One region of the Pseudoalteromonas sp. P1-13-1a genome, then DNA from elsewhere that is predicted to be linked to it. Evidence: predicted binding sites of a transcription regulator. Region 1 holds the regulator's gene; the other holds the start of a gene.

What was found. The regulator MetJ, encoded in region 1, represses methionine synthesis genes. The targets are predictions, from matches to a motif close to TAGACGTCTAGACGTCTA.
Region 2: a site for MetJ is predicted at 1,736-1,753, ahead of metK (methionine adenosyltransferase). Genes of this name have one in related genera too.

The regions. Positions count from the first base shown of each region.
Region 1 is NZ_LKDV01000006.1:71,177-75,617, reverse strand. It holds gene metL (bifunctional aspartate kinase/homoserine dehydrogenase II) at 1-243, opposite strand, end outside; gene metB (cystathionine gamma-synthase) at 250-1,497, opposite strand; gene metJ (met regulon transcriptional regulator MetJ) at 1,766-2,086, shown strand; gene AN391_RS06140 (malic enzyme-like NAD(P)-binding protein) at 2,148-3,389, opposite strand; gene rpmE (50S ribosomal protein L31) at 3,910-4,125, opposite strand; gene priA (primosomal protein N') at 4,358-4,441, shown strand, end outside.
Region 2 is NZ_LKDV01000056.1:1,890-6,330, reverse strand. It holds gene tkt (transketolase) at 1-1,550, opposite strand, end outside; gene metK (methionine adenosyltransferase) at 1,855-3,006, shown strand; gene AN391_RS19395 (hypothetical protein) at 3,154-3,696, shown strand; gene AN391_RS19390 (5-formyltetrahydrofolate cyclo-ligase) at 3,716-4,312, shown strand; gene rpiA (ribose-5-phosphate isomerase RpiA) at 4,350-4,441, shown strand, end outside.

The DNA.
Region 1 (4,441 bases):
TAACGCTTCAATTAATGCTGTTTGGTGGTTACTCAATTGCAGTAAAATATCAGCAACGGCTTGCTTATCTTGTTGTTGATAACTTTGCCACAGCGAAACCAAGGTATCAGTGGTTTTACCCGCAGCAGATACAACCACGCAGTCGCCTGGCTGTGTGTGAGCAATAATAATTTTTGCCACGCTCTGATAGCGCTCGCTCGAACTTAAGCTCGAGCCACCAAATTTATGTACACTATTTACCATACTCAATCACCACAAAGCTGGATGGGCAGCCTGCTGCTTTACATCACCATTGGCATTGCCTGCGGCTTTACCAACGCGCCCTACATTTTTATTTTGTCCAGGTTTAACTAAGTTAAAAACACGCTCAAAATCAGCTAATAGATCTTCTACATCTTCAATACCGACCGAAATACGAATTAACGTATCGCCCACTCCCGCTTCTAGACGCGCTTTTGGCTCCATACCTGCGTGAGTCATGGTCGCAGGGTGACAAATTAAACTCTCAACCCCACCTAGCGATTCAGCTAAGCTAAACTCTTTAAGGCTTGTTAAAAACGCGGCAGCATCATCCACATCCCCCTTAATATCAAAGCTAACCATGCCACCAAAGCCAAGTTGTTGGGCTTTAGCAAGCGTATGTTGAGGGTGCGATTCAAGGCCAGGGTAGTAAACTTGGCTAACATACTCAGAGCTTTCAAGGTATTTAGCAATCGCCAGAGCATTTTCTTGGTGCTGCCTTAAGCGCACATTTAAAGTACGTAAACCACGTAACGTTAAATAGCTATCAAATGGAGCGCCGGTAATGCCAATGTTATTGGCCCACCAAGCAAGCTCATCACCAAGCTCTTGTGTTGCAGCAACAACTGCACCGCCTACAACATCAGAATGGCCGTTGATATATTTAGTGGTTGAGTGCACCACAATATCTACGCCAAACTTAATTGGGTTTTGTAATGCCGGTGATAAAAAGGTGTTATCGGCAGCCACTAATGCACCGCACTGTTTTGCTATATCCGTCACGGCTTTAATATCCGTTAGGCGCAGCACAGGGTTACTGGGTGTTTCTATCCAAATTAATTTAGGTTTGATGGTTAAAATTTGTTCTAGGCTTTCTGGTTTAGTTAAATCAAGTACTTTAAGTTTAAGCAAGCCGCGCTTTTCTAACGACGTAAATAAACGGTAGCTGCCGCCATAACAATCGTGAGGGATAACCAAGGTATCATCGTTATTTAATAACTGTGTGGCTAAATGCACAGCAGCCATGCCCGTAGCAGTAATAATGCCCCGCGCGCCACCTTCAAGCTCTGCTAGCGTTTCTGCTAAAATATCGCGATTAGGATTGCCACTGCGCCCATAGTCATATGCGCGCTTAGTATCAAAATCGGCAAACGAATACGTCGTCGATAAATAAATTGGCGGTACAACGGCGCCATGATGTTTATCGGCATCAACCCCATTTCGTACAGCAATGGTTGCTTTGTTTTTTTCGCTCATATTCGTCACCTGATTAATTTGGATGTTTAGACGTCTAAAAGAGTAAGTTATCCATTATAATAAGTCAAAGATTTTAAAGCTCTAGATGGCTAAAAATAATATACGTGTAAAGCCCTCATAAATCTTTATTTGCCGTTACAACCAGCTTATTAAGATAGATTGCTATCTATTATTTGACTATCTTTTTTAAAACGATAGAATTTCACGCATATTTACACGCTTTTTACGCCGTGTGAGAAATTAATAATCTGAGGCAACGATACATCTTATGGCTAAATGGAATGGTGAGTATATTCACCCATACGCAGAACACGGGAAAAAATCAGAGCAAGTTAAAAAGATCACCGTTTCGATCCCGCTAAATGTATTAAAAGTATTAACTGATGAGCGTACACGTCGTCAAATAAACAACCTGCGTCATGCAACAAATAGCGAGTTACTATGCGAAGCGTTTTTGCATGCTTTTACAGGCCAACCATTACCTAATGATGATGACCTACGTAAAGACAACGCAGAAAAAGTACCTGAAGAAGTTAAAAAAATAATGCAAGAAATGGGTTTAGAAGTGCCTATTTTAGACGAAGAATAAAACGTCTTTTTAAACAAAAAAACCTCAGCATGCTGAGGTTTTTTTGTTTAAGCGCTATATATTATGCCATGTAATTTTCAGGTAAGTCGATTTGTGCCACGCCCGATTCAACAGCCGCAATCGCAACCGCCTTGGCTATACGTGGTAATAAACGCGGGTCCATCGGCTTAGGAATAATGTAATCTGCACCAAATTCGAGCTTTTCTACACCCGCTGCTTTTAATACTTGCTCAGGCACTGGCTCTTTAGCAATACTACGAATAGCTTCAACAGCAGCTATTTTCATTTCATCGTTAATTGCGCTTGCACGCACATCTAAAGCACCACGGAAAATAAACGGGAAACATAAAACATTATTAACCTGGTTAGGGAAATCAGAACGCCCTGTGGCCATAATTAAGTCTTTACGTGCACTGTGCGCAAGCTCAGGTGCAATTTCAGGATCTGGGTTTGAACATGCAAATACCACTGGCTTATCGGCCATTAACTTTAGGTCTTCAGGTGCTAGCAAATTAGGGCCCGATACACCTACAAACACATCTGCATCAGCAATTACATCTTGCAGCGTGCGCTTATCTGTATTGTTAGCAAAAAGCTGCTTGTATTCATTTAAGTCATCGCGGCGGGTATGAATAACCCCTTTTCGGTCTAGCATATAAATATGTTCGCGCAGTGCTCCACACTTAATTAACAGCTCCATACACGCAACTGCTGCAGCACCGGCACCTAAGCATACAATAATGGCATCTTCTATTGATTTGCCTTGCACTTCTAATGCGTTAAGCATTCCTGCTGCAGTTACAATAGCGGTACCATGTTGGTCATCATGAAAAACCGGAATACTGCAGCGTTCAATAAGCGCTTTTTCAATTTCAAAACATTCTGGCGCTTTAATATCTTCTAAGTTAATACCACCAAACGTGTCGGCAATGTTGGCCACTGTATTTATAAAATCTTCGGTGGTGCGATGCTTAACTTCAATATCAATAGAATCAAGGCCGGCAAAACGCTTAAATAAGAGCGCCTTACCTTCCATAACAGGCTTAGAGGCTAGTGGCCCTAAATTACCTAAACCTAAAATTGCCGTACCATTACTGATAACTGCAACCATATTACCTTTACCGGTGTATTTATACGCATTGGCTGGATCTGCTGCAATTTCTCGCACAGGCTCTGCTACACCTGGGCTATAGGCTAATGCTAAATCTTGCACCGTTTCAGCTGGTTTTGTTAGCTCAATGCTGATTTTGCCTGGAACGGGGTGAGAGTGGTAATGTAATGCTTGTTCACGAAAATCTGACATAACGCGATGGTATCCTGCAATTTAAGTTAAGTGAGAGGGAGTATGGGGCTAAGATACTCTTATTAATTTTAAATTCCAAGCAATATCAGGTCTATCCTGTTATATGCTATATCCGTTAATTTTAAGTGATTTATCAGCAACTTCGCTAAAAGTTATCAACATTAAAAAATAAAAATTCATTTAAAAAGTGCTTTTTGAGGTTCATTTTACCTAAACAATATTTTTAGTATTTTGCATGATATTAGTCTATCAAACTGCACCATTATGGCGCGTTAATCACTGTTAAAAACAAATATCGCCACGATTAGCGCTTTTAGCAACTTGGTTAAAAATTAACGTATAAAAAATATAGAGAAGAATTGTCTGTTTGTCTGCAAAGCTTTATGCATATTCAGAATAAGAACAGGAAATAGTTATGCAGTGGGAATATGGTAATAATTGGTAGTTTTCTACCCAAAAAGGTGAATTTTAGACACAAAAAAAGCATCCGAAGATGCTTTTTTTTACTAAACAGCAATAATTATTTTTTGCTGCTAAGTGCACCGAAGCGCTTGTTGAAGCGATCAACACGGCCGCCAGTGTCTAAAATCTTTTGCTTACCAGTGTAAAACGGGTGACACGCTGAACATACGTCTAGGTGAATGTCTTTACAAAGAGTAGAACGAGTTTCGAATTTGTTTCCGCATGAACATGTTGCAGAAATTACTTCGTACTTAGGGTGAATACCTTCTTTCATAGGAACCTCTAGTTAAGGCCGCATCGCTCTCCAAACCCGAAGTCTGGCACCATACGTCGTTAAAACAAATTTATAGGCCGCGGATTTTATCCAACTAGCCTGCCCCGCACAAGCTTTAATTACGCTTTTTGTCAAAAAAGTAACCAACTAGCCTTAGAGCGACTATTTGAGTATAGGTTTTTAGCCTTATTTTTAGTACATTAAGCTATTACCCTTTATCACATGAGTTGTTATGCGCTTTGTTGAAGTTGCTATAAAAGTTCCGTTACCACGCACCTTTGATTATAAAATAGATGAACAACTTATCTCGCCCTCA
Region 2 (4,441 bases), on a different contig from region 1:
AGTGATGTAGGGCCATCTTTACGCTCTATAGCTTGTTGCCATGCAATTGCCGACTCAACTTGGTCACACGGGCGCCAGTTGTATAAGTTTGGCGTTAAACGCATGCTAGCAATTTGCTCTACCGGTTGGTGAGTTGGACCGTCTTCACCTAAACCGATTGAATCATGTGTGTATACAAAAATGCTTGGTTGCTTCATTAGTGCAGCCATACGTACAGCGTTACGCGCATATTCCATAAACATTAAGAAAGTAGCACCGTAAGGAATAAAGCCTTTATGAAGGGCAATACCGTTCATAATTGCCGACATACCAAACTCACGTACACCGTAATAAACGTAGTTACCACTTGCATCGTCTGCAGTTAATCCTTTAGAGCCATCCCAAATTGTTAAATTTGAGCCAGCTAAGTCGGCTGAGCCACCCATGAATTCTGGTAAAATTGGGCCAAAGGCGTTTAATGCATTTTGTGATGCTTTACGCGATGCTGGATTTGCAGGGTTTGCTTGTAACTGCTCTATGTACTCTTGTGATTTTTGTGCCCAATCAGCAGGTAAATCGCCAGCTGTACGACGTTTAAATTCTGCTGCTAGCTCTGGGTAAGCATCTGCGTACGCTGCAAACTTTTCGTCCCAGCTTGATTCAAGTTCTTGCCCTTTAGCTTTTCCATCCCACTGTGCGTAAATATCTTCAGGAATTTCGAATGCCTCGCCAGTCCAACCTAAAAATTCGCGAGATGCTGTAATTTCGTCATCACCTAAAGGTGCGCCGTGACAATCGTGGCTACCCGACTTGTTAGGCGAGCCATAACCAATCACTGTTTTACAACAAATAAGCGTAGGTTTATCGGTAACACTTTTAGCTTCAGCTATTGCAGCACTGATTGCGTCGCTATCGTGGCCATCTACGCCACTAATTACGTGCCAGCCATACGCTTTAAAACGTGCTGGTGTATCGTCGCTAAACCAACCTTCTACTTCACCATCGATTGAAATGCCATTGTCATCCCAAAAAGCAACTAACTTGCCTAGGCCTAAGGTGCCCGCAAGTGAACATGCTTCATGAGAAATACCTTCCATTAAACAACCATCACCCATAAATGCATAGGTGTAATGATCAACAATGTCGTGACCCTCACGGTTAAATTGTGCAGCCAATGCTTTTTCAGCAAGTGCCATACCAACCGCGTTTGTGATCCCCTGACCTAATGGGCCCGTAGTGGTTTCGATACCTGGCGCGTAACCGTACTCTGGGTGGCCAGGTGTTTTTGAATGCATTTGACGGAAGTTTTTAATTTCATCAATTGGTAAGTCGTAACCACTTAGGTGCAGCAGAGAATAAATAAGCATTGAACCGTGGCCGTTTGAAAGAATAAATCTGTCACGGTCAGCCCACTCTGGATTAGTTGGATTATGCTTTAGATAATCGCGCCATAATACTTCTGCGATATCGGCCATGCCCATAGGGGCTCCAGGGTGACCAGATTTGGCCTTTTGTACTGCGTCCATTGACAAGACGCGAATAGCATTTGCAAGTTCTTTGCGAGATGGCATGAATTCTCCTACCTTTATGTGTATTTGCGCGGGTACTAATGTGCTCGTTTTTACCCTTAAGTAACTTAAGAGCTGTTATAGCAACCATTCTTACTTAATGTGGGTGCTGTGTGCAATTAAAAACCCCATAAAAATGGGCTATTATGAATATTTTTTAAGACCAAAAAGTGATTACTCATTTTATTTAGACGTCTAGGCGTAAAAACACTATGCAAGCAGTTTCGTTTTAGATAAAATACGCCCCTTAATTTTTTAGCGCTAATACCGACGTTTGTGAAGCGCAATATTTGTGAGCAGAAATACAATGGCAAAACATTTATTTACTTCTGAATCTGTTTCTGAAGGTCATCCGGATAAAATCGCCGATCAAATCTCTGATGCGGTACTTGATGCTATCCTAGAGCAAGACTCTCATGCCCGTGTTGCGTGCGAAACTTACGTAAAAACCGGTATGGTTATGGTTGGTGGTGAAATCACGACTAGCGCATGGGTTGATATTGAAGAAATTACACGTAAAACAGTACGTGAAATTGGCTACACGCATTCAGACATGGGTTTCGATGCAGACTCGTGTGCTATTTTAAACACCATTGGTAAGCAGTCTCCTGATATTAACCAAGGTGTAGACCGTACTAGCCCAGAAGAACAAGGTGCTGGCGACCAAGGCCTAATGTTTGGTTACGCATGTAACGAAACAGAAGTACTGATGCCTGCGCCAATTACTTACTCACACCGTTTAGTACAACGCCAAGCGCAAGTACGTAAAAGCGGCGAGCTTAATTGGTTACGCCCAGATGCAAAATCGCAAGTAACTTTTGCATACGAAAACGGCAAGCCAGTAGGTATTGATGCAGTTGTACTTTCTACTCAGCACGCTGAAGAAATCTCGCAAAATGATTTAGTAGAAGCCGTGATGGAAACCATCATTAAGCCGGTACTTCCTGCCGAGCTTATTACAAGCGCGACTAAATTTTTCATTAACCCAACGGGTCGTTTTGTAATTGGCGGACCTATGGGCGACTGTGGTTTAACAGGTCGTAAAATTATTGTAGATACATACGGCGGTATGGCACGTCACGGTGGTGGTGCTTTCTCTGGTAAAGATCCATCAAAAGTTGACCGTTCAGCAGCATATGCTGCACGCTACGTAGCTAAAAACGTAGTGGCTGCAGGCCTTGCTGATAAGTGTGAGCTGCAAGTATCTTACGCAATTGGTGTTGCAGAGCCTACCTCTATCAGCGTTGAAACCTTTGGTACAAGCAAGCTTGAAGAAGGTCGCTTAATCGAGCTTATTCGCGAGCACTTTGACCTACGCCCTTACGGCTTAATTCAAATGCTTAATTTAGAGCGCCCAATTTACCAACCAACAGCGGCATACGGTCACTTTGGTCGTGACGAATTCCCATGGGAACGTACAGATAAAGCAGACGCACTTCGCGCAGCTGCAGGCCTTTAAGCCAAAACGTATTAATTAAAAACGGCCCTTTTAAGGGCCGTTTTTATATCTAAAATAAAAGTTAATAATGAGTTTTAGCGAGCCCTCGAATTACTTACTGTTTTAGGTATATACTCTTTGCATAATAAAAGCTTAAGGGATAAGTAAATGGCCAATAATTTTCGCGTTATGTTTGTAGGGCTCGCTGAGGGCACTGAGACTAAAACTGCCTGCGTTAATTTAGCAAATAAACTAAAAACGTCTGAAGATAAAGTAACACAGTTTTTTAACGGCAAGACACTCTTTGCACCAAGCAATAAAGACAAAGCCCTAAAGCAAGCCAAATTACTCGCAAGTTTAGGCATTAAAAGTAAGTTACAAGCCACAGGTGAGCAGCCTCCTCAAAACCCTAGTGCAGCTAGTCAGCGTGATGAACGGATTTTTGATGCCCTCGATTACATAACAAGCAGCCTGATCCGCCTTGAAGAAAAACTAGAAGAGCTAGAACAAAGGCTTCCAACCAATGAGCTAAAAAGCCCTGCAGACGAAAGCGATGAGTGGCAAGAAGATGATCTAATGCTTGACGAGCAGCTCGATGAACCTGTTAAAGCGCGTAGCAATATTTTGTTATATTCACTGATTGCCACCGCCGTTTTACTACTGATTGTGCTTGCTGTTTACTTAGCTTTTCCTGATTTAGTGTCTATTTAATCGAAGGTGCGTAATTACAATGAGCAATAAACGTACACACATACGCCAATCTATTCGTCAATTACGCAATAATCTATCAAAAAAACAGCAAGAAAAAGCCGCTGCACAGCTAAAGTTGAATTTTACTCAACAGCTAAATAGCGAGAAAACAGCCTCGAAAAAACAGATAGCCATTTACTTTAGTAACGATGGAGAGTTAGATACATCGCTGTTAATTAATGAGTTATGGCGACAAGGCCATGCTCTTTATTTACCCGTTATACACCCATTTAATGGGGCTACTTTGCTATTTCAACGCTATGAAAAAAACTCACCCATGAGAGCAAATCGCTATGGTATCTTGGAGCCTAAGCTGAACTGCTCTCAAATATGCCCATTAACTGATTTAGATTACTTACTGATGCCACTTGTTGCATTTGATAATCAAGGTAACCGATTAGGAATGGGGGGTGGATTTTACGATAAAACACTGGCGCAATTACACGCATACAATTGGCAAAAACCGCAACTTATTGGCCTAGCACACAGCTGCCAAAAAGTAGATGCACTGCCAATTGAATCGTGGGATGTTCCACTTAAAACCATTATTACTCCTGATAAAATTTATCACTGGTAATATACACCCACTACACATTTGAAACATGAGCATGACAATGACGCAAGACGAATTAAAAAAAGCAGCTGCGTGGGCTGCACTCGAGTTTGTAAAAGAAAACACCATTGTTGGTGTAGGCACAGGCTCTAC